DNA from 4 places in the Streptomyces sp. NPDC002680 genome. Region 1 is predicted to be linked to each of the others. Evidence: riboswitches for the same ligand, from Rfam matches in the RefSeq annotation. Region 1 holds a riboswitch; each other region holds the start of a gene.

Region 1 (5,466 bases):
GGCGCGGTAGACGGCGAGATGCATGGGCAGTTCGCTCGTCGGGGTGAGGGTGCCGAGGACCTGGCGGCCGGTCAGGTCGACGCCGACGATGTCGGCGGGGAGGAGCTGTTTGTACGGAACGCCGGACGGGGTGACCAGGACGGTGTCGCCGACGCGTACGGAGACATTGCCGGAGGTACCGACGACCAGCCCGTCGGCCACCGTACGGCGGGCCGTCGCGACGAGCGCGGCCCAGGCACGCGCCGTCCCGTCGGGCACGGCGCGCCCCTCCGCCGTACCCGCCCCCTGTGCGCTGTCCCGCACGTCACGCCCGTCCCGTCGCTGATCAGCCATGCCGTGATCCTGCCAGGCGCGGTCCCGGGCCGCCGCCGGGCGAGGGCACTGTAGGCCCGAACTCCGTTGATCGTAAGGGCGCATATGGGCACGCATCGGCGCGTGCGCGCGCTTTGGCCGGAGAGCGATGGCGATTTGTCGATCTTCCAGTAGCCTCTGGGAGATTTTTCCGTACGCAGCCATTCCGGGGGGACACATGGCCCGCGATCCCAAGCCGTTCCAGCCCGTCCGTCGACCACTGTTACGCCGCCGCTCGCGCGCCCTCGCGGCCACCGCGGCGGCGCTCGCCATCGGGGGAACCGTCCTGACGGAGGTTCCGGTCTCGGCGGCCGCGAAGCCCAAGGGTCACGACGTCTCGTCGCACCAGAAGAACGTCGACTGGCGGTCCGCGAAGGCGAAGGGCGCCACCTTCGTGTACGTCAAGGCGACCGAGTCCCACACCTACCGCAATCCGTACTTCGGCCAGCAGTACGACGGCTCACGGGCCGCGGGCCTGATCCGCGGCGCCTACCACTTCGCCCTGCCGGACAAGTCGTCCGGCATCACCCAGGCCCGGCACTTCATCCGCAACGGCGGGGCCTGGCGCGCGGACGGCTGGACGCTGCCGCCCGCGCTCGACATCGAGTACAACCCGTACGGCAAGAAGAAGTGCTACGGCCTGAGCAAGGCGAAGATGGCCAGCTGGATCACGGCCTTCAGCAACGAGGTCAACCGGCTCACCGGCCGCCGTCCGGTGATCTACACGACCGCCCACTGGTGGAACAACTGCACGAACAGCAGCCCTGTCTTCACCTCGAAGCACGCCCTGTGGCTGGCCCGCTACAACGCGGCCGACGCCGGGGCGCTGCCGTCCGGCGGCTGGAAGCTCTGGACGTTCTGGCAGTACGACAACAGCGGCACGCTGCCGGGTGATCAGAATCTCTTCAACGGGACACCGGCCCAGCTCAAGCGGTTCGCGAAGGGGGCGTGAGAAGACACCGCACCCCACGCCATCCCCCATACCCCTTCAGTTCACCTTCCGTTTACCCAGGTTGCTTACGGTCCACCAGCCACCTACGTCCTCAAGAAATCTGGGTAAATGGAAAGCTTCTCGCTGATCCTCGCGATCGTGGTCGTCACCGCGCTCGCGTTCGATTTCACGAACGGTTTCCACGACACCGCCAACGCGATGGCCACCACCATCTCGACCGGCGCTCTCAGACCCAAGGTCGCGGTGGCCATGTCGGCCGTCCTCAACCTCGTGGGCGCCTTCCTCTCCGTGGAGGTCGCCAACACGATCTCCAAGGGCCTGGTCGACGAGAGCGGCATCCGTCCCGAGGTGATCTTCGCCGCGCTGGTCGGCGCGATCCTCTGGAACCTGCTGACCTGGCTGGTCGGACTCCCCTCCAGCTCCTCGCACGCCCTGATGGGCGGTCTGATCGGCGCGACCATCGCCTCGGCGGGCGCGGGCGCGGTCCACGGCGACGTCCTGGTGACGAAGGTGCTGATCCCGGCGATCGCCGCCCCCATCGTGGCGGGCGTCGCGGCCATGCTGGCGACCCGGTTGTCGTACCGGCTCAGCGCCGGGCAGGCCGAGGGCAAGGCGGCGGAGAAGGGCTTCCGGGCCGGCCAGATCGCCTCCGCGGGCCTGGTGTCGCTGGCCCACGGCACGAACGACGCGCAGAAGACGATGGGCATCATCACCCTCGCCCTGGTCGCCGGTGGCGCCGTCGCCCCCGACTCCGACCCGCCGGTGTGGGTCATCCTCTCCGCGGGCCTGGCCATCGCGCTCGGCACGTACCTCGGCGGCTGGCGCATCATCCGCACGATGGGCAAGGGCCTGACCGACCTCCAGCCCCAGCAGGGCTTCGCCGCCCAGACCAGCGCGGCGACGGTCATCCTGGCCTCCTCCCACCTCGGCTTCTCCCTCTCCACCACGCACTCGGTGTCGGGCTCGGTGATGGGCGCGGGCCTCGGCCGCAAGGGCGGCGTGGTCCGCTGGTCGACGGCGACCCGCATGTTCGTGGCATGGGGGCTGACGCTGCCCGCGGCGGCGCTGGTGGGTGCGGTGGCGGAGTGGGTGACCGGGTTCGGGGACTGGGGGACGGCACTGGTGGCGGTCTTCCTGATCGCCTCGAGCGCGGCGATCTGGGTCGTCTCGCGCCGCGGCGAGGTGGTCGACCACACGAACGTCAACGGGACCGAGGATCCGGCCGCCGCGGTGACGCCGCCGGCGCACACGGTGCCGACCGACCTCACGGCCACGATCCCCGCCCCGGCCACCACCGCCGACCCGGCGACTCCCCCGGCCGCCACCGTCTGACACCGAGCACCCGGTCCCCCAAGTCAGAAGCAAGGAAGAAGCATCATGAAGATCGACTGGGCCGCCCTCGGTTCCGTCTTCGGCGTCAGCCTCGTCATCACCGTGGCCATGGTGGGCGTGTTCACCCTGGGCATCGTCGGACTCTCGATGCGCGAACGGGCGGCGACGCAGGGGGAGTCGGCCGGGCTCGCCGTCACGGGGGCTTACGCATGTTTCGCCGCCTGTGCGGCAGTTGTGGCATACGGGATCTATCTGATCGTGGCGTGAGGGCCGAAAAGCGTGTTCCCGCGCCGCCGTTCCATCGGCGGTGTGGGGCTCAGCACAGTCCTCCTTTCCAGGTCAACGGCAAGTTGACGGGTGTTCCGGGCCCGTGGTGGACTGCCGGAGCCATGTACGGCGGCAGAAGAGGAAGCCGGTGCGAATCCGGCGCGGTCCCGCCACTGTCACCGGGGTAGGTAACCCCGGGAGCCAGGAACTCTCGCCGCCGGTCTCGTCGAACCAGGGCGTGGACACCCTGAGTGAGGACATATCGCCATGCTCGGCTGCCGTTCGCGTTCCAGGTCCATGACCAGGGTTTCTCCCGCCACTTCGGCCGGCTGAGCCGGTGCGTGCCGATCGCGTCTTCGCGTACGGCGCCGTCCTCGGACTCCTCGGTGATCTGGCTCTCGGTGATCCGCGCCGGGGGCATCCGGTCGCCGCGTTCGGGCAGGCCGCCGGCGCCGTCGAACGGGTGCTGTGGCGGGACCACCGGGGGTGGGGGGCGCTGCACACCGCCATGTGTGTGGGAGGCGCCGTCTCACTTGCCGCGGGGGCCCGTTCCGTCGTACGTCCGTCCCGTGCCGCTTCCGTCGCGCTCACCGCCGCCGCCACCTGGGCCGTGGTCGGGGGGACCTCCCTCGGGCGGGAGGCTCGGGCGATCGGGCGGTCGTTGGAGGCCGGGGATGTCGACGGGGCCCGGGAGCGGCTGCCCCATCTCTGCGGGCGCGATCCGCAGGCCCTCGACTCCGACGGGATCGCCCGGGCCGTCGTCGAGTCCGTCGCCGAGAACACCTCCGACGCCGTTGTGGGGGCCCTTGTGTGGGGGGCTGTGGGTGGGGTGCCGGGGCTCGTCGGGTTCCGGGCCGTCAACACCCTCGATGCCATGGTCGGGCACAAGTCTCCGCGGTATCGGCGGTACGGATGGGCCTCCGCCCGGCTCGACGACCTCGCCGGGTGGCCGGGGGCGCGGCTGACCGCCGTACTCGCCGCTGCCGCCGGTGGTGATCCGCGCGGGGCCGTCCGGTCCTGGCGTGCCGATGCACGCAGCCATCCCAGTCCCAACGCCGGGCCCGTCGAGGCCTCCTTCGCGGGGGCCCTCGGGGTGCGGCTCGGCGGGACGCTGTCCTACGCGGGGCGGGTCGAGCATCGGCCCGTGCTCAACGGGGAGTACGGGCGTGCCGTCGGCGTCCAGGACGTCGAACGGGCCGTACGGCTGTCCCGGCGGGTCACCTGGCTGGCCCTCGGGGTCAGTGTCGTCGCCGCACGGCTCGTAGCGAAGGGGCGTACGTCATGAGTGGCGGAACTGTCGGCGGCGGGCTGCTTGTCGCCGGGACCACCTCCGATGCCGGGAAGAGTGTCGTCACCGCCGGGATCTGTCGGTGGCTCGTGCGGCAAGGGGTGAAGGTCGCGCCCTTCAAGGCTCAGAACATGTCCCTCAATTCGTTCGTGACGCGGGAAGGCGCCGAGATCGGGCGGGCGCAGGCCATGCAGGCGCAGGCGTGCCGTATCGAACCCACCGCGCTCATGAATCCCGTCCTGCTGAAGCCCGGGAGCGACCAGAGCAGTCAGGTCGTGCTCATGGGGAAGCCCGTGGGTGAGATGAGTGCGCGCGGCTATCACGGGGGGCGGCAGCAGCAACTGCTCGGGACCGTGCTGGAGTGCCTTGCCGAACTGCGGGGCACGTATGACGCGGTGATCTGTGAGGGGGCCGGGAGTCCGGCCGAGATCAATCTGCGGCGGACCGACATCGTCAACATGGGGATCGCGCGCAATGCCCGACTTCCTGTGGTTGTCGTCGGCGACATCGACCGGGGTGGCGTCTTCGCCTCCTTTTTCGGGACGGTCGCTCTCCTCTCCCCCGAGGATCAGGCGCTCGTCGCCGGGTTCCTCGTCAACAAGTTCCGCGGCGATGTCACCCTCCTGGAACCCGGGCTCGACATGCTCCTCGGGCTCACCGGGCGGCCCACGTACGGCGTCCTGCCCTTCCGGCACGGGCTCGGGATCGATGAAGAGGACGGGCTTCGGGTTTCCCTGCGCGGCACCGTCCGGGAGTCCAACGTCTCCCCGCCCGTCGGGGAGGACGTGTTGCGGGTCGCCGTCTGTGCGATCCCGCTGATGTCCAACTTCACCGACGTCGACGCGCTCGCCGCCGAACCGGGCGTCGTCGTACGGTTCGTGGACCGGCCGGAGGAACTGGCCGACGCCGATCTCGTCGTCGTACCGGGGACTCGGGGGACCGTGAAGGCGCTGGCCTGGCTGCGTCAGCGCGGGCTCGCGGACGCTCTCGTGCGCCGGGCCGCCGAGGGACGGCCCGTGCTCGGCATCTGCGGTGGTTTCCAGATCCTCGGGGAGCGGATCGAGGACGACGTGGAGAGTCGCCAGGGCCTTGTCGAAGGGCTCGGGGTGCTGCCCGTACGGGTGCGGTTCGCCCGCGAGAAGACCCTCACCCGGCCCGTCGGCACCGCCCTCGGCGAGGATGTCGAGGGGTACGAGATCCATCACGGGGTCGCCGAAGTCCTGGGCGGGGAAGCCTTCCTGGACGGGTGCCGGGTCGGCAGCGTCTGGGGTACGCA
Region 2 (5,466 bases), on a different contig from region 1:
CTCTGGGTGAACCCCGACTGCGGCCTGAAGACCCGCGGCTGGCCCGAGACCCGAGCCTCCCTGGAACACCTGGCCGCGGCAGCCCGCACGGTCCGCGGGGAACTCTCCGCGTCCTGACGGCTCGCCCCATCGGCCGGGGGTAGCAGGTCTACGGAGGGGGGAACACCCGAGTTCCTCCCCCGCAGCCCTGCCCCGGTCACGCGGTTCCTCCGCGCCTCGCACCCGAAACGCGAGAGGGCCCTCGGACGGTTCCGTGGGCCCTGGCTCGGCTGACGGGTCAGGTCAGTTGGGTGCGGCGACCGGTCGGGGTGCGGTGGCTGTCGCGGGCCTGGGATGGAGCAGCCGCTCGGCCAGTTCGCCGAACACCAGGCCGAACGCGCCCCAGAGGGTGAGCTGGATGGTGAGTGCGGAGACGCGGAAGCGCCACAGCACGGTGGCCGGGAAGTCGCTCGGTACCTCGTTGACGACGGGCAGGAAGGCGTACGCCAGTCCGATCACGAGGGCGAAGGCGGCCACCGCGGTGACGGTGGCGTACCAGGTGCCCAGCTTCGGGGCGAGCCGCCTGCCCAGGATGGTGGCGGCGACCGCGAGGAGGATGCTGAGCACCATCATCAGCACGTACAGGGTGGTGCGCTTGCCGATGGTGTCGCCGTTGCCGACCGCGGGCGGGTTGGCCGGGTACTTGAGGAACGGCACGACATACACGACGAGCAGGGCGCTGCCGGACAGCAGCAGCGCGGTCGCGCGGGGCGTGAAGCGACCCACCCTGCCCAGCGCGAAGCAGTAGGCGAGGGCGGCGATTCCGCCGAAGGCGACCCCGTAGATCAGGACACCGGTGGCGAGGCCGGCGGTGGACTGCAGGCTGCGGGAGACGAGTTCGACCTCGTGCTCGTGGGCGGGGGCGTGGGCCGCCTCGAAGCCGATCGCCTTGTCGACGCTCGGTTCACCGAGGAAGTAGGCGACGATCAGGGCGAGCACGCCGGCGCCGAGGCCGGCGAGCATGCCCCGCACGAGCAGGTTTCTCACGGTTGCGGAGTTCATGGGGTGTGCGGCGTCCTTCGTCAGTGGCAGGGGAAGCCGAGGAGGTGGCGGGCGTCGTGCACCCACTCGTGGACTTCCTCGCCGGAGACGACGGAGGTGGCACCCTGCTCCGCGCCGACGAAGTACAGCAGGACCAGCATCAGGATGCCGAAGAAGACCGCCCAGGGGGCGATGTCCCTGAGCGGCAGTCTGGCCGGGATGACGGGGGTGGTGGCTGTCGGCGGTGCGACATGCTGCGCCATGGCAGGGCCTCCTCTGGGAGTTCGCGTCCCATCTCGGTGGTGCACAGGACGACGGCCACGGGTCTGACTCACGGAGCACCCCTGCGGGGCGTCCCGTACACAGTGGCGCGACCGTGCCGGTTTCCCACCGGCTTCCGTCTCGCCGTCGTCGATATCGGACCGACGGTACCTCCTGTCGCGTTCATGGCCAATACCCGATGCCACCTGGCGTGATCCGCTTCCGACCGCGTGGGTGTCAGTGGGCGGTTGTAGCGTCCGTGCCATGAACAGCGCAACCTCACCCGCGGGTTACCGACTCATCGGCGTCGACGAGGCCGAGGCTCGCTTCGACGCCGCCTCCGACCTTCAGTATCCGTACCGGGAGTTCGCCGACGAGCAGGAGATCCGCCTGTACGAGGGCGGTCTGCACGTCGTGGGGAACCTGGAGCGCGACGGCGACGGCGACTGGTCGCCGTGCAACGTGATCGTGGACGGCGACCTGACCGTCGAGGGAGACATCGAGTGGTGGGACTCCGCCGGTGGCAACTTCCTGCTGGTCACGGGGCACGTACGGGTCCGCAACGTGCTGCTGTCGGGCTGCCCCGACGTGGTGGTCCGCGGCGATCTCACCGCCACCGGAGGCGTGCAGGGGCACCACGGCGACGACGGCGGGTGTCTGACGGTCAAGGGCCTGGTCCGTGCGCGGACCGTGATCAGCACCCTGTACTTCTGCCTGGACTTCGCCCGGCAGCCGGAGGCCCTGGTCGTCGGCGACCCGTACCGGACCACTTGCCGGGTCGACTTCACCACCGATGAACTGCACGACATAGTGCTGCCTGAACTGCTCGACAGCTACGACCAGGCGGACGAACAGAAGATCAGCGAAGCCTTGCGCGCGGAACTCCCCGTCCTGCGTCCCGACGTTCTCCGTTCGTCATCGCCTTTCCTCACGTGAAGGGCGGCGCAGCGTCATCGACAGCCGGGGCGCGCCGAGCAGGACGCGGAGCGTGAAGCGGGTGCGGGCGCGGCGGGTGGTGTGGGTGGCCAGGTCGGCGCCCCATTCCTCCAGCCAGCGCGCCCGTTGCCCGGCGGGCAGCAGGAGCGCGAGGGCCGTCAGGAGCCGTCCCGTGACGGCGTAGGACGACGGTGCCGGTCGCAGGACCGCCGAAGCGAGGTCCCGCAGTTCACGGCCGACGGTGTCCATGCCTGCCGCGGAGGCCACGGGCACGAAGACATCGAGGGTTTCACGGGCCTTGAGAAGCTGCCTGGCCCTGGCCAGGAACGTGATGGTGCGCATGTTGTGGAGCCGGTCGGCGAGTCGGATGGCCAGCACGGCCGTCTCCCGTGACGGACCGGCGGCATCGTGGGCGGGTGTCGCCCCCTTGCTCGCCCGCGCGTACGCGGACACGTCGGCGGTGCGGACCGCCGCGACCAACTCGGCGACCTCTGGGCCGAATCGATCGGCGATCCGCTGCGGAGGACAGGCCGTGTCCTCCAGCACATCGTGAAGCAGCGCCGCGCACACCACATGCGGGGGCAGCCGGAGATCGGCGACGATGGCGGCGACCGCGAGACAGTGGGTGACGTAGGCGTCCCCACTGCGGCGCCGCTGGCCTTCGTGCCAGAAGGCGGCCTCGGCACAGGCGCGCTCCACCGGGGCGGTGTCGGACTCGGGGTGGTGTGCGCGGACAGCGGCGACCAGGCCGTCGACGGACGGCACCTTGTCCGCACGCACGAAGGGGCGCGGCCCTGACCGTCGGCGGGCCTTCATGACGGGCCTCCCTCGGTCGCCGGGCTGACGGCGGCCCAGCCGGGCAGGGGTTGCTTCCGGGACCGGTACACGCGGGCCAGGGCGTCGCGGGCCTGCACAGCCCCGTCCTGGGTGATCCGGTAGAAACGGCGACGCGGCCGGCCGGCCGTCTCGTGAACGGCCGGGTCCTCCCAGACGCTGTCGACCCAGCCGACCTGTTCCAGCCGGGCAAGGATGGGATAGATCGTGCCCGACGGCAGTCCCGCCACCTCGCACAGCTCCAGGCCGTACCGCTGCTTGGCGGGGTCCTCCAGCAAAGCCCGCAGGACCAGTTGGGTCTGCAGGGTCATACGCGGCGCACCCATACCCGTACTCTACATAGCCCATTTACGAGCTGACTAGAGGTGGTGCGTCGGGTGCCCGATCGCCACGACGGTAATCGTTTACGGCATAAGCAGTCGCACTCCTCTTGATGGTCTTCGCTGGTCTCACCTAGCTTGACAGCAAACGATTACTACGCCCGCACTCGGAGCCGCAGAATGTCCGACAGACGTCACCAGCCGTCGTACGCCCAACCCCCCTCCCGCCGTACCGTCCTCGGCGCCATGACCGTCGGCGCCGCCGCGCTCGGCCTGCCCGTCATGGCGCCGGGACGCGCCATCGCCGACGAGGCGCCGGCCGACGACGGTCTGCCCGTTCTCCGCACCTGGCGCAGCCCCAACGGCTTCGTCCACCCCGGCATCGGTGTCTCGGCCGGCAGTCTCCGTCTCGCCCGCGCCCAGGTGCTCGCCGGCCGCGAGCCCTGGGCGAGCTACTACGCGGCGATGCGGCAGACGTCGTACGCCGCCACGACGCTGACGTCCAAGAACCTGGGCAGCGTCCTGGACCGGCCGGGCACCGACACCTTCGCCTCCCAGGGGACGGAGTCGAAGCTCATCGAGGACTCCTGGGGCGTGCTCACCCAGGCGATCCTGTACTTCATCACCGGCGACCCGGTGTACCGCGCCAACGGCATGCGGATCATCCGGATCTGGAGCCACATGGCCCCGGACAAGTACGCCTACTACGCCGACGCCCAGATCCATTCCGGGGTCCCGCTCTACCGGCTGCTGGCCGGGGCCGAGATCTTCCGCGCGACCGACCACGACACCGCGTACACCGATTACGACATCGCCTGGCACGACTCCGACACCGCGAATCTGACAGCCAATCTCGTCGTCCCGATGACGGAGACGTTCCTGCACAAGAACACCTACTACTACAACCAGCATCTGTACCCGCTGGTCGGCGCCCTGGCCGGCTACATCTTCACCGACAACCTCGACCGCTATCGCGAGGGCGTCGAGTGGTACACCGTCAACTCCACGACCACGCGGCCCGAGCAGAACGGCGCGATCGCCTCGCTCTACCCGAGGATCGACCGCAAGGACCCGCTCAACACATACGGCCACTCCTTCGTCCAGCTCCAGGAGATGGGTCGCGACCAGGCGCACGCGGAGGACGACCTCTACGCCGCCACCGGTCTCGCCCGCATCCTCACCGTCCAGGGCACCCGGGTGGACCCGGTCAAGGGAACCGTCTCCACGGCCCGTGACGCCGTCAGTCCCTACCGCTTCCTCGACAACCGTCTGCTGACCGGCAACGACCCGTTCTACCGCTACATGCTGGGCCACGCGATCCCCTGGATCGACACCACCGGCGGCCCCGGCAAGGTCTCGGAGGCGTATCGCGGACGACTGTTCAACCCGCTCGACGAGCTGTACTACGTCTACACGTACGAGCAGCCGACCGACCTGCGGAAGGAGGCGCCGGGCCTCCTGGAGACCCACCGCCACGCCGAGGGCCCGACCTACTACTACGGCGGCTCGCTCGCGAACTTCTGGGGCGGCATCCAGCCCAATCCCGAGTACTGGCTCTCCCTGCCCAGGGCAGTCGCCGGTCAGTCCCCGCCCGAGCCCAGCGGCCCGAACGTGCCGTTCGCGACCAAGAGCATCCTGCTGGACGGCCGTTCGAAGGTGCGGGCCGAGGACGGGCACGAGTTCGTCCGGATCCGCCCGTCCAGGAAGGGCAGCGTCGTCGCGATCCGGCAGTTGATGTACGGCGACACCTCGAAGTACTACCCGGTCGGCGTGCGCGTCCGCACCACCGCCTCCGCGACCCTGGAGATCAGCCGCGACCGCGCCGGCGCGCCCTACTACACGCTCACCGTGCCGAACACTCACGGCCAGTGGCGCTACCTCACCTACAACCTTCAGGCATCCGTCGTCCCGACCACCGTCGTCGGCAACTACATCGCCTACTACCGGATCAAGGGCCGGCCGCACGGGACCGTCGACCTCGACCACGTCAACCTCCTGGCGGTCAGCCAGCTTTCGCCGCCCCTGTTCCCGCAGGGCCTCGCCACGACGATCATCGGGCTGAAGGGCGCGCCGCTGTCCCGCTCCCTCGCGGCCA
Region 3 (5,466 bases), on a different contig from region 1:
TGGCCGACCGGTGACGGGACGCGCTGTCGAAGCAGTAGTCGGACGCGAGTGGGTTCGAGTTCCCGCCCCCGAGGGCCAATTTCCTTTGCTGCGACGGCACTTGACAGGAACCGGTCGGCGAGCGGGCTTACGCCCCGTCCTCGCCCGGCCGGACCACCACCGCGAGCGCCCTCACGGCTCGGCTGTGCTCGAAGTGCAGGGTGAACGAGACGAGGTCACCGGGTTGCCAGCCGGCCTTGACCGGCACGATCACGTCGAGGCCGTCCGGTGACATGGTGAGGCGGTCTCCGGCGGGGATCTCGGCCGAGGTCACCGTCTCCGCGGAGGCGGTGCTCGCGCCGGTCATCAGGTGGCGGCTGAGGGTGAGGGCCCCCTTGCCGACCCCTGCGGACGTCACCTTCAGCAGCCGGTCGGCCGATCCCCCGCTGTTGACGATCCGGAAGAAGGCCGCCGTCTCCGGGGTGTCACCGGTGGGCAGGTACATCCGGCCCTCGGTGACCGCGACGCGCGGCGGGGTGCCCGCGTTGCCGTAGGCGGTCCAGGTGCTCAGACCGCCGAGGGCGAGACCGCACACGCCGACGGGCGCGAGCGCGGCGAGCAGGGCGTCGGTGAGTCGGCGGCGCGTCGGCCGCCAGGGGGCTCGGTCGCTCATGGGGTGTGTCTCCGGGAGGCGGGCGAGGGCTGCCAGGCGCGCAGCCGCAGGCTGTTGGCGACGACGAGCACCGAGCTGGCGGACATGGCCGCCGCGGCGAACATCGGGTTGAGCAGACCGACCATGGCGAGCGGCACGGTGACGACGTTGTAGCCGAAGGCCCACACGAGGTTGACCCGGATCGTGCCCAGCGTGCGCCGGGCGAGGCGGACCGCGTCCGCGAGGGCCTCGATGTCTCCGCGAACGAGGGTCACGTCGGCGGCTCCGATGGCCACGTCCGTACCGCTCCCCATGGCGATCCCGAGGTCGGCGCCGGCCAGTGCGGCGGCGTCGTTCACACCGTCCCCGACGACCGCGACCCGATACCCCTGCTCCTGGAGGTCCAGGACGAGTTCGGCCTTTTCCTCGGGTGTGAGGCGGGGATGCACCTCGTCGATGCCCAGGGCGGAGGCGACGGCACGGGCGGGCGCCTCGCGGTCGCCGGTGGCCAGCACAGGGCGCACACCGAGCCGCCGCAACCGCTCGACGGCACGGTAGCTGCCGGGCCGTACGACGTCACCGATCTCGATCAGTGCCTCGGCCGTACCGTCCACCCGCACCAGTACGGGTGTGTGGGCGGCGGCCTCGGCCACCGTCAGCGCTTCGGCGAGCGCGGCGGGCAACTCGTCGTCCGGCGCGAGGACTTCGACCAGCCGCTCCTCGACCAGGCCGCGGACACCGCGCCCCGGCAGAGCGCTGAAGTCACTCACCTCCGGCAGCCGTTGCCCGTCCGACTCCCGCCGGGCGTACGCGGCGACGGCCCGGCCGAGCGGGTGTTCCGAACCCAGCTCGACGGCCCCCGCGAGCCGCAGCACCGCGTCGCGTCCGAGCCCGTCAGGTACGGCCGTGACCCGGGCGACGGTCATGTGCCCCGAGGTCAGCGTGCCGGTCTTGTCGAGGACGACGGCGTCGATGTGCTGAAGCCCCTCCAGCGCCTGCGGACCGGTGACGAGGACACCCAACTGGGCGCCCCGGCCGGTCGCGGCCATCAGCGCGGTCGGGGTCGCGAGGCCCAGCGCGCACGGGCAGGCCACGACCAGGACGGCCACGCACGCGGTGATCGCCGCCTGTGGATCGGCCCCGGCGCCCAGCCAGAACCCGAGCACGGTCACGGCCAGCGCCAGCACGACGGGCACGAAGACACCGGCCACCGTGTCGGCCAGCCGCTGGGCACGCGCCTTTCCGGCCTGAGCCTCCGTCACCAGCCGGGAGATACGGGCGAGTTGGGTGTCCGCGCCGACGGCCGTGGCCCGTACGAGCAGCAGCCCGCCCTCGTTGACGGCGCCGCCGACCACCGGCGAGCCGGGCCCGACCTCGACCGGTTCGCTCTCCCCCGTGACCAGGGACAGGTCCACGGCCGAACTGCCCTCGGCCACCTCGCCGTCGGTGGCGACCCGCTCTCCCGGCCGCACGACGAAGACCTGACCGACCATCAACTCCTCGATGGGGAGGAGCCGTTCGGAGCTGTCGCCCTCCCGGACGGAGACCTCCTTGGCGGCGAGCCTGGCCAGTGACCGCAGGGCCGCCCCGGTGCCGTGCCGGGCCCGCGCCTCCAGGAAGCGGCCCGCGAGCACGAACAGCGGCACGCCGACAGCCGCTTCGAGATAGATGTGGGCGACGCCGTCGGAGGCGGACGGCACGAGTGTGAACGGCATCCGCATGCCGGGGTCGCCGGCGCCGCCGAGGAAGAGTGCGTACGCCGACCAGGCGAAGGACGCCACGACGCCCAGCGAGACCAGGGTGTCCATGGTCGCGGCGGAGTGCCGCAGCCCCCGTACCGCCCGCTCGTGGAAGGGCCAGGCGCCCCACACGGCGACGGGCGCGGCCAGTACGAAGCACAGCCACTGCCAGTTGCCGAACTGGAGCGCGGGCACCATCGACAGGACCAGCACGGGCACCGCGAGCACGGCCGTCACGACCAGCCGGTCCCGTTCGCGCGTCGTCTCCTCGGGCTCGCCGTCGTCCGTGGCCGCCCGTTTCCTGGGCGGTTCGGGGAGGGCGGCCGTGTAGCCGGCCTTCTCCACGGTCGCGACGAGTTCGTCGGGGCCGACGTCCGCCGGATGGCTCACCCGGGCCCGCCCGGTGGCGAGATTGACGGTGGCCGTGACGCCGTCCAGCCTGCCGAGCTTCTTCTCGACGCGGGTGACACAGGCCGCACAGGTCATGCCGCCGATGGTCAGATCGGTGGTCATCAGGACGGTCACGGGTTCGGCGCCCATCAGTTGCCTCCGCCGCTCATGTCCATCTCGTCCATGTCGTCCATGTCGTCGATCTCGCCGGTACCGCCGCCGCCCGCGCCTGTGCCGGTGTCGTGCATACCGGGCGCGACGGGTCCGGAGGCGGTCCCGGCGGCGTGGGACACCGTGAAGATCAGGGCCAGCAGCAGGAGGAAGCCGCAGAGTGCGGGCGGGGGCGTCGCTCTCCGCAGGACCGCACCCGCACCGGGTAAGGAGGATTGCCGGGACTCGTCCATCAACCGCGTCTCCAAGTCACGTCGTACGACGTCGCTCGGATCGCGTCGTACCGGTTGAGTAGTCGGACCGGACGGTGGCCGGGTTCCGGGGCAGCCGTATGGCGCACGTCACATATGCCGGACGTGATCCACCGCGCTCGGGCGCTGCCCCTTAGGCTGGCCCGTGCAGCTGGTTCGCCCCGTCCGCCAGGCGGGATGCGTCGTAAGAGGGAACCCGGTGGGAATCCGGGACTGCCCCGCAGCGGTGAGCGAGAACGACCGCCGTCATACGCACTGGATCCGGTGAACAGGGTCTGGGAAGCGACGGCCAGTAGGTGTCCTCCGTACGGAGGACGTGCTCGCGAGTCCGAAGACCTGCCCGTTGCCCGCGTACGAAGCACTCGTGCGCGGACATCCCGGTGACCTCGTGGGCGGGTCGGCGTACATATCCGGTGGGACGGCTGTCGTGCGTCCGCCCGGTGTGTCGTTCCCTTCGCGCTCCTCGTCCCGTCCCGGGATCCCAGGGAGATATCTCGCGAAGGAGATTTCCGTGACAGCGAAGTCCGCAGCCGCGGCAGCACGGTCCACCGTGTACGGCTACCCCCGTCAGGGCCCGAACCGGGAACTGAAGAAGGCCATCGAGGGCTACTGGAAGGGCCGTTCCGGCGCCGACGCCCTCCGCGCCACCGCGGCCGATCTGCGTGCCGCCAACTGGCGCCGGCTCGCCGACGTCGGCATCGACGAGGTCCCGACCGGCGACTTCTCGTACTACGACCACGTCCTGGACACGACCGTCATGGTCGGGGCGATCCCGGAACGCCACCGAGCGGCCGTCGACGCGGACGCACTGGACGGCTACTTCGCGATGGCGCGGGGTACGCAGGACGTGGCGCCGCTGGAGATGACCAAGTGGTTCGACACCAACTACCACTATCTGGTCCCGGAGTTGGGCCCGGACACGGTCTTCACCGCCGACTCGGCCAAGCAGGTCGCCGAGCTGGGCGAGGCCCTGGCGCTGGGCCTCACCGCCCGCCCCGTCCTCGTGGGTCCCGTCACCTATCTGCTGCTGGCGAAGCCCGCGCCCGGCGTCGCCGCCGACTTCGACCCGCTGACGCTCCTGGACCGGCTGCTGCCCGTGTACGCCGAGGTCCTCGCCGACCTGCGCGCGGCGGGCGCCGAGTGGGCGCAGCTCGACGAGCCCGCCCTCGTCCAGGACCGCACCCCGGCCGAGCTGAACGCCGCCGCCCGCGCCTACCGCGGTCTCGGCGCCCTCACCGACCGGCCGAAACTGCTGGTCGCCTCGTACTTCGACCGCCTCGGCGACGCGCTGCCGGTGCTGGCGAAGGCGCCGGTCGAGGGGCTGGCGCTGGACTTCACCGAGTCGGCCGCCGCCAACCTGGACGCGCTCGCGGCGGTGGGCGGCCTGCCGGGCAAGCGCCTGGTCGCGGGCGTCGTCAACGGCCGCAACATCTGGGTCAACGACCTGGAGAAGTCCCTCTCCACGCTCGGTACCCTCCTCGGCCTGGCCGACCGGGTCGACGTGTCGGCCTCCTGCTCCCTGCTCCACGTCCCCCTCGACACCGCCGCCGAACGCGACATCGAGCCGCAGATCCTGCGCTGGCTCGCCTTCGCCCGCCAGAAGACGACCGAGATCGTCACCCTCGCCAAGGGGCTCGCCCAGGGCACCGGCGCCATCACCGCCCAACTGGCCGCCAACCGCGCCGACCTGGCCGCCCGAGCCGCGTCGCCCATCACCCACGACCCCGCTGTACGGGCCCGCACGGCCGCCGTCACGGACGCCGACGCCCGCCGCTCCCAGCCCTACGGCGAGCGCGCCGGCGCCCAACGCGCGCACCTGCGCCTGCCGTTGCTGCCGACCACCACCATCGGCTCCTTCCCGCAGACCGTCGAACTGCGCACCGCCCGCGCCGACCTGAGGACGGGCCGGATCGACGAGGCGGCGTACGAGGATCGCATCAGGACGGAGATCGGCGAGGTGATCGCCTTCCAGGAGAAGACCGGCATCGACGTCCTCGTCCACGGCGAGCCCGAACGCAACGACATGGTCCAGTACTTCGCCGAGCAGCTGACGGGGTACCTCGCCACGCGGCACGGCTGGGTGCAGTCCTACGGCACCCGTTACGTCCGCCCGCCGATCCTGGCCGGCGACATCTCCCGCCCCGATCCGATGACGGTGCGCTGGACGACGTACGCCCAGTCCCTCACGTCCCGCCCGGTCAAGGGCATGCTGACCGGGCCGGTCACCATGCTGGCCTGGTCCTTCGTCCGCGACGACCAGCCGCTGGGCGACACGGCCCGCCAG
Region 4 (5,466 bases), on a different contig from region 1:
ACCCGGTACCCGAGCCCGGTCAGCATCGTGCCGAACGCGTCGATGAAGGTCGACTTCCCGACCCCCGGCACCCCGCTGACCCCGATCCGCCGCGCCCGGCCGCTGTGCGGGAGCAGCGCCGTCAGCAACTCCTGCGCCAGCGACCGGTGTTGGAGGCGCGTCGACTCGACGAGCGTGATCGCACGCGCCACGATCGCCCGCTTCCCGTCGAGCACGCCCTTGACGTACGCGTCGAGATCGATCACAGGTCGTGCCCGAGGTCGGCAGAGAGCCGCTGGACCAGGTCGTACGCCGCGTCCGGGATCACCGTCCCGGGCGGGAACACGGCCGCCGCGCCCATCTCCAGCAGGGTCGGCACGTCCTGCGGCGGGATCACCCCCCCGACGACGATCATGATGTCCTCCCGGCCCTCCGCCGCCAGCTCCTCGCGCAGCGCCGGTACGAGGGTGAGGTGCCCGGCGGCCAGCGAGGACACCCCGACGATGTGCACGTCCGCCTCCACCGCCTGCCGTGCCACCTCGCCCGGCGTCTGGAACAGCGGGCCGACGTCGACGTCGAAACCGAGGTCGGCGAAGGCGGTGGCGATCACCTTCTGGCCCCGGTCATGGCCGTCCTGGCCCATCTTGGCGACCAGGATGCGCGGACGGCGCCCCTCGGCCTCCTCGAAGGCGTCGACCAGGGTCCGGGTGCGGTCGACGGACGGGGACTCGCCTGCTTCGTTGCGGTACACCCCGGCGATCGTACGGATCTGGCCCGCGTGCCGCCCGTACACCTTCTCCAGCGCGTCGGAGATCTCCCCGACCGTCGCCTTCGCGCGCGCCGCGTTCACCGCCAGCTCCAGCAGGTTGCCCTCGCCCCCGGCCGCCCGCGTGAGGGCGTCCAGCGCGTCCTGGCAGGCCCGCTCGTCGCGCTCGGCCCGCAGCCGCCGCAGCTTCTCGATCTGCTGGGTGCGTACGGAGGAGTTGTCGACCTTGAGGACATCGATCTGCTCGTCGGTCTCCACGCGGTACTTGTTGACGCCGATCACCGGCTGGCGCCCCGAGTCGATCCGGGCCTGGGTGCGCGCTGCCGCCTCCTCGACCCGGAGCTTCGGGATGCCCGCGTCGATGGCCTGCGCCATGCCGCCCGCCGCCTCGACCTCCTCGATGTGCTGCCAGGCGCGGCGCGCGAGGTCGTACGTCAGCTTCTCCACGTACGCGCTGCCGCCCCACGGGTCGATGACCCGGGTCGTGCCCGACTCCTGCTGGATCAGCAGCTGCGTGTTGCGGGCGATGCGCGCCGAGAAGTCGGTGGGGAGGGCCAGCGCCTCGTCGAGGGCGTTGGTGTGGAGCGACTGGGTGTGGCCCTGGGTCGCGGCCATCGCCTCCACGGCCGTACGCGTCACGTTGTTGAACACGTCCTGCGCGGTGAGCGACCAGCCGGAGGTCTGCGAATGGGTGCGCAGGGAGAGGGACTTGGCGTTCTGCGGGTCGAACTGCTTGACCAGCCTGGCCCAAAGGAGCCGCGCCGCGCGCATCTTCGCGATCTCCATGAAGAAGTTCATGCCGATCGCCCAGAAGAAGGACAGCCGGGGCGCGAACGCGTCGACGTCCATCCCCGCGTCCCGCCCCGCCCGGATGTACTCCACCCCGTCCGCGAGCGTGTACGCCAGCTCCAGATCGGCCGTCGCACCCGCCTCCTGGATGTGATAGCCGGAGATCGAGATGGAGTTGTAGCGGGGCATCCGCTGCGAGGTGTACGCGAAGATGTCGGAGATGATCCGCATCGACGGCTTCGGCGGATAGATGTAGGTGTTGCGGACCATGAACTCCTTGAGGATGTCGTTCTGGATGGTCCCGGCCAACTTCTCGGGCGGTACGCCCTGTTCCTCCGCCGCCACGATGTAGAGCGCGAGAACGGGCAGGACAGCCCCGTTCATGGTCATCGACACGGTCATCTTGTCGAGCGGGATGCCGTCGAAGAGTTGCCGCATGTCGTAGATCGAGTCGATGGCCACGCCCGCCATGCCGACGTCACCGGTCACGCGCGGGTGGTCGCTGTCGTACCCCCGGTGCGTGGGCAGGTCGAAGGCGACCGACAGGCCCTTCTGGCCGGCCGCGAGGTTGCGGCGGTAGAAGGCGTTGGACTCCTCGGCGGTGGAGAAACCCGCGTACTGGCGGATCGTCCAGGGCTGGTTGACGTACATCGTCGGGTACGGGCCACGCAGGTACGGGGCGGCACCCGGGTACGTCTCCAGGAAGTCCAGGCCCTCCAGGTCGCTTCCCGTGTAGAGCGGCTTGACCGCGATGCCCTCCGGGGTCTCCCAGAAGGTCTCGTCCGAGCCGGTGGCCGCCTTCACGGCCGTACGCCAGTCGGTGGCGCCGGTACCGGCGGTCGGGGTCCCCAGTTCGATTCCGGAGAAGTCGGGGATTCCCATCAGGACGCTCCCATGCGGTCGAGGGTGGCGGAGAGCACGGCTACGGCGTCGCAGCCCGCGAAGACGTACGAGTCGACGTCCGAGTACTGCCCGGGACGGCCGGCGAGGAACACATGCGAGGCGCCTGCGGCCTTCAGTTCCGCCGCCACGGCCGCCGCCTGCTCCTCGTACAGCGTGTCGCTGGAGCAGAGGCAGACCTCGGTGGCGCCGCTCTCCTCGAAGGTGCCGGTGGTGACGGGCTCGATGCCGCCGGCCTGGAAGAGGTTCGAGACGAAGGTCGTGCGTGCGGTGTGCGCGGCGGCAGGGCCGATGGTCGCCAGATAGACCCGCGGCCGGGTCCCGGTGGCTGCGAGGTGGGCGTCGGAGCGGGCGCGCAGCGCCTCGTACGCCTCGTCGCGCCGCACCCGGGGGAGTCCTCCGGACGGCGGTTCGGGCGCGGGCTCGCGGTCCGGGAGGCGCTCGGCGAGGTTCGGGAACTCGCTGACACCGGTGATGGGTTCGCGCCGTTTGGCCAGCTTGGCGGAACGGGCCGCCCAGGTGGAGGCCAGCGCCTCACCGAGGGCCCCGGAGCGGAGGGCCGCCCCCTGACCGCCGGAACCCTCGATCCACTGGAAGAACTCCCAGCCCGCGTGGGCGAGTTCGTCGGTGAGCCGCTCCACGTACCAGGAGCCGCCCGCCGGGTCGATCACCCGGGCCAGATGCGACTCCTCGACCAGGATCGTCGACGTGTTGCGGGCGATCCGGCGCGCGAACGCGTCCGGCAGGCCCAGCGCGTGGTCGAAGGGGAGCACGGTGACCGAGTCGGCGCCGCCGACTCCGGCGGCCAGCGTGGCGACCGTCGTGCGGAGCATGTTCACCCACGGGTCGCGGCGGGACATCATCACAGGCGAGGTCACGGCGTGCTGCACCTGGGCCCCGGCCGCCGGCGCCCCGGACACCTCGGCGACCCGCGCCCACAGCCGTCGGGCCGCGCGCAGCTTGGCGATCGTCAGGAACTGGTCGGCGGTGGCCGCGTACCGGAACTCCAGCTGTCCACAGGCCTGTTCGACGGTCAGCCCGGCCTCGGTCAGCTCGCGGAGGTAGGCCACCCCGGTGGCCAGGGACGCGCCCAGTTCCTGCGCGGCCGAGCCGCCCGCCTCGTGGTACGGCAGCGCGTCCACGGTCAGCGCGCGCAGCCCCGGGTACTGCTCGGCGCACAGCCGCGCCAGCTCGACGACCGGCGCGAAGGCCAACTCCTCACCCGTACGGGCCTCGTGGCCCAGCGGGTCGGCGCCGAGATTGCCGCGCGCCGTCTCCTTGGCGACGCCCCGCTCCTCGTACAGCCGCAGCAACTCCCGTGCGGCGGGCTCCACTTCCTGTCCGGCTTCGAGGACGACGGGGGCCAGGTCGAGATAGACGCCGTCGAGCGCCCGGGCGAGCGACGACACCGGGATCGCGTCCGGGCCGACGGTCAGCCAGAGCGAGGTGACGCCGTTCTCCAGGTCCGCGAGCACCGCGTCGCCGACGAGGGTCGAGTGCCGCTGCCGTACGTCCCAGCCGCCGACGGTGTTCCCCTCGGGCCGCCCGCCGCGTACGAAGGGGGCGAAGCCAGGGAAACCGGGTTCGGGGGACTCGTCGCGCGCCGTGTAGAGGGGCGGGGTGGTGATCCCGTCCTCCAGCGCGGTGGACAGCGCGGCCTCGGCTGCCGCGCCCGAGACCTCCTTGCCCGACTTGCGCAGGACGCCCTCCACGAGGCGCTGCCACTGCTCATGGGTCGTGGAAGGGAACTCGGCGGCCAGCGAGAGCCCGTCGTTGGGCAGGACTGTCATGCCCGGATGCTAGGCCAGAGAGGTCCGGCCGCAGCAGAGCGCCAGGCTGTGACCTTGGCCTCGGCCGAAATGTGACCTCGGCCTCACGTGGTGATTTCCTGAGGCCAGTCAAGGGAATCCGGTGTGAATCCGGAGCTGACGCGCAGCGGTGAGGGTGACGGGCGGAGCAACACGAGCCACTGGACGACGGTCGAATCTGACCAGGATCCGGGAAGGCGCTCCGTCCGGGTGACCCCGAGTCCGAAGACCTGCTGGCCGACCGTAGCCTGGACCCCCGCCACACCGGCCGACGACAAGGCCGTACACACCGCGCTGGAACGCACCGGCCTCACCGACCGGACGGCCCGCCTCTGGCACACCCTCTCCGGCGGCGAACGCCAACGCGTCCAGATCGCCCGCGCCCTCGCCCAGGAACCCCGCGAACTCCTCCTCGGCGAACCCACCAACCACCTCGACATCCAGCACCAGTTGGACCTCCTGACCCTGGTCGCCGAACTGCCGGTCACGACCGTCGTCGCCCTGCACGACCTGAACCTGGCGGCGATGTACTGCGACGCACTCGTCGTGCTCAAGGAGGGCCGGGTGGTGGCGACGGGCAGCCCCGGCGACGTCCTGACCGAGGACCTCATCGCCGACGTGTACGGCGTGAAGGCGCCGTCAGCCGCGACGAGCCCGGCGACCGGCCGCACGTGCGGTTCCTCGGGACGCTCCGGCCCGGGTGAGGAGAGCCGGGAACCAGGCGTTGTCAGTGGTGCTCCCTAGACTTTCGAACGACCTGATCGAAGGGCGGGGACCACCATGGAAGACCTCACGGGGATCGAGGCGCTGCGGCAGCTCCTGCCGCCGCCTCCCGGCGCGGGCGAGGACATCGACTGGCAGGCGGCCGAGGAGCGGTGGGGTACCGGGTTCCCCCGGGACTACAGGGACTTCATGTCCGTGTACGGCGTCGGCGGGATCGAATCGGAGGAGGAGATCGGCGAGGTCGGAATCCTCGGTCCGTTTCCCACGGGCGCCTACCCGTTCTCCCCCGACGACTTCGAGGACGAGACGGGGAACGCCCGGCTGGCCTGGGAGGAGGAGGGCGCCGACCAGGACGACCTGGACCTCGACCCGGAGCACATCCTCGCCTGGGGCTACACGTCCCACGCCGACATACTGTGCTGGCTCACCAGCGATCCGGACCCCGACAAGTGGCCCGTCCTGCTCTTCGCCCGTCATGGCTCGCAGACGTGCGAGGTCGTC

The links. A riboswitch is a leader RNA that binds a small molecule or an ion and turns the genes downstream of it on or off. The one in region 1 is predicted to bind cobalamin.
Region 2: it holds a riboswitch for cobalamin, as region 1 does, so the genes downstream of both, ACFYXF_RS01825 (CbtB-domain containing protein) here and ACFYXF_RS50110 (cobalamin biosynthesis protein) in region 1, are expected to answer to the same signal.
Region 3: it holds a riboswitch for cobalamin, as region 1 does, so the genes downstream of both, metE (5-methyltetrahydropteroyltriglutamate--homocysteine S-methyltransferase) here and ACFYXF_RS50110 (cobalamin biosynthesis protein) in region 1, are expected to answer to the same signal.
Region 4: it holds a riboswitch for cobalamin, as region 1 does, so the genes downstream of both, ACFYXF_RS38070 (ABC transporter ATP-binding protein) here and ACFYXF_RS50110 (cobalamin biosynthesis protein) in region 1, are expected to answer to the same signal.

Annotation. Positions count from the first base shown of each region.
Region 1 covers NZ_JBIAQP010000033.1:72,908-78,373, reverse strand. The annotation lists gene ACFYXF_RS50130 (class II aldolase/adducin family protein) at 1-333, opposite strand, end outside; gene ACFYXF_RS50125 (lysozyme) at 530-1,303, shown strand; gene ACFYXF_RS50120 (anion permease) at 1,412-2,635, shown strand; gene ACFYXF_RS50115 (hypothetical protein) at 2,681-2,902, shown strand; cobalamin riboswitch at 2,993-3,136, shown strand; gene ACFYXF_RS50110 (cobalamin biosynthesis protein) at 3,240-4,187, shown strand; gene ACFYXF_RS50105 (cobyric acid synthase) at 4,184-5,466, shown strand, end outside.
Region 2 covers NZ_JBIAQP010000001.1:422,217-427,682, forward strand. The annotation lists gene metE (5-methyltetrahydropteroyltriglutamate--homocysteine S-methyltransferase) at 1-117, shown strand, start outside; gene ACFYXF_RS01820 (CbtA family protein) at 283-1,041, opposite strand; gene ACFYXF_RS01825 (CbtB-domain containing protein) at 1,062-1,283, opposite strand; cobalamin riboswitch at 1,319-1,462, opposite strand; gene ACFYXF_RS01830 (hypothetical protein) at 1,546-2,217, shown strand; gene ACFYXF_RS01835 (HD domain-containing protein) at 2,197-3,033, opposite strand; gene ACFYXF_RS01840 (PadR family transcriptional regulator) at 3,030-3,377, opposite strand; gene ACFYXF_RS01845 (Ig domain-containing protein) at 3,552-5,466, shown strand, end outside.
Region 3 covers NZ_JBIAQP010000001.1:416,322-421,787, forward strand. The annotation lists gene ACFYXF_RS01800 (copper chaperone PCu(A)C) at 128-652, opposite strand; gene ACFYXF_RS01805 (heavy metal translocating P-type ATPase) at 649-2,910, opposite strand; gene ACFYXF_RS01810 (hypothetical protein) at 2,910-3,164, opposite strand; cobalamin riboswitch at 3,318-3,541, shown strand; gene metE (5-methyltetrahydropteroyltriglutamate--homocysteine S-methyltransferase) at 3,694-5,466, shown strand, end outside.
Region 4 covers NZ_JBIAQP010000018.1:87,161-92,626, reverse strand. The annotation lists gene meaB (methylmalonyl Co-A mutase-associated GTPase MeaB) at 1-245, opposite strand, end outside; gene scpA (methylmalonyl-CoA mutase) at 242-2,416, opposite strand; gene ACFYXF_RS38075 (methylmalonyl-CoA mutase family protein) at 2,416-4,224, opposite strand; cobalamin riboswitch at 4,313-4,495, shown strand; partial or broken gene ACFYXF_RS38070 (ABC transporter ATP-binding protein) at 4,489-4,946, shown strand; gene ACFYXF_RS38065 (SMI1/KNR4 family protein) at 5,023-5,466, shown strand, end outside.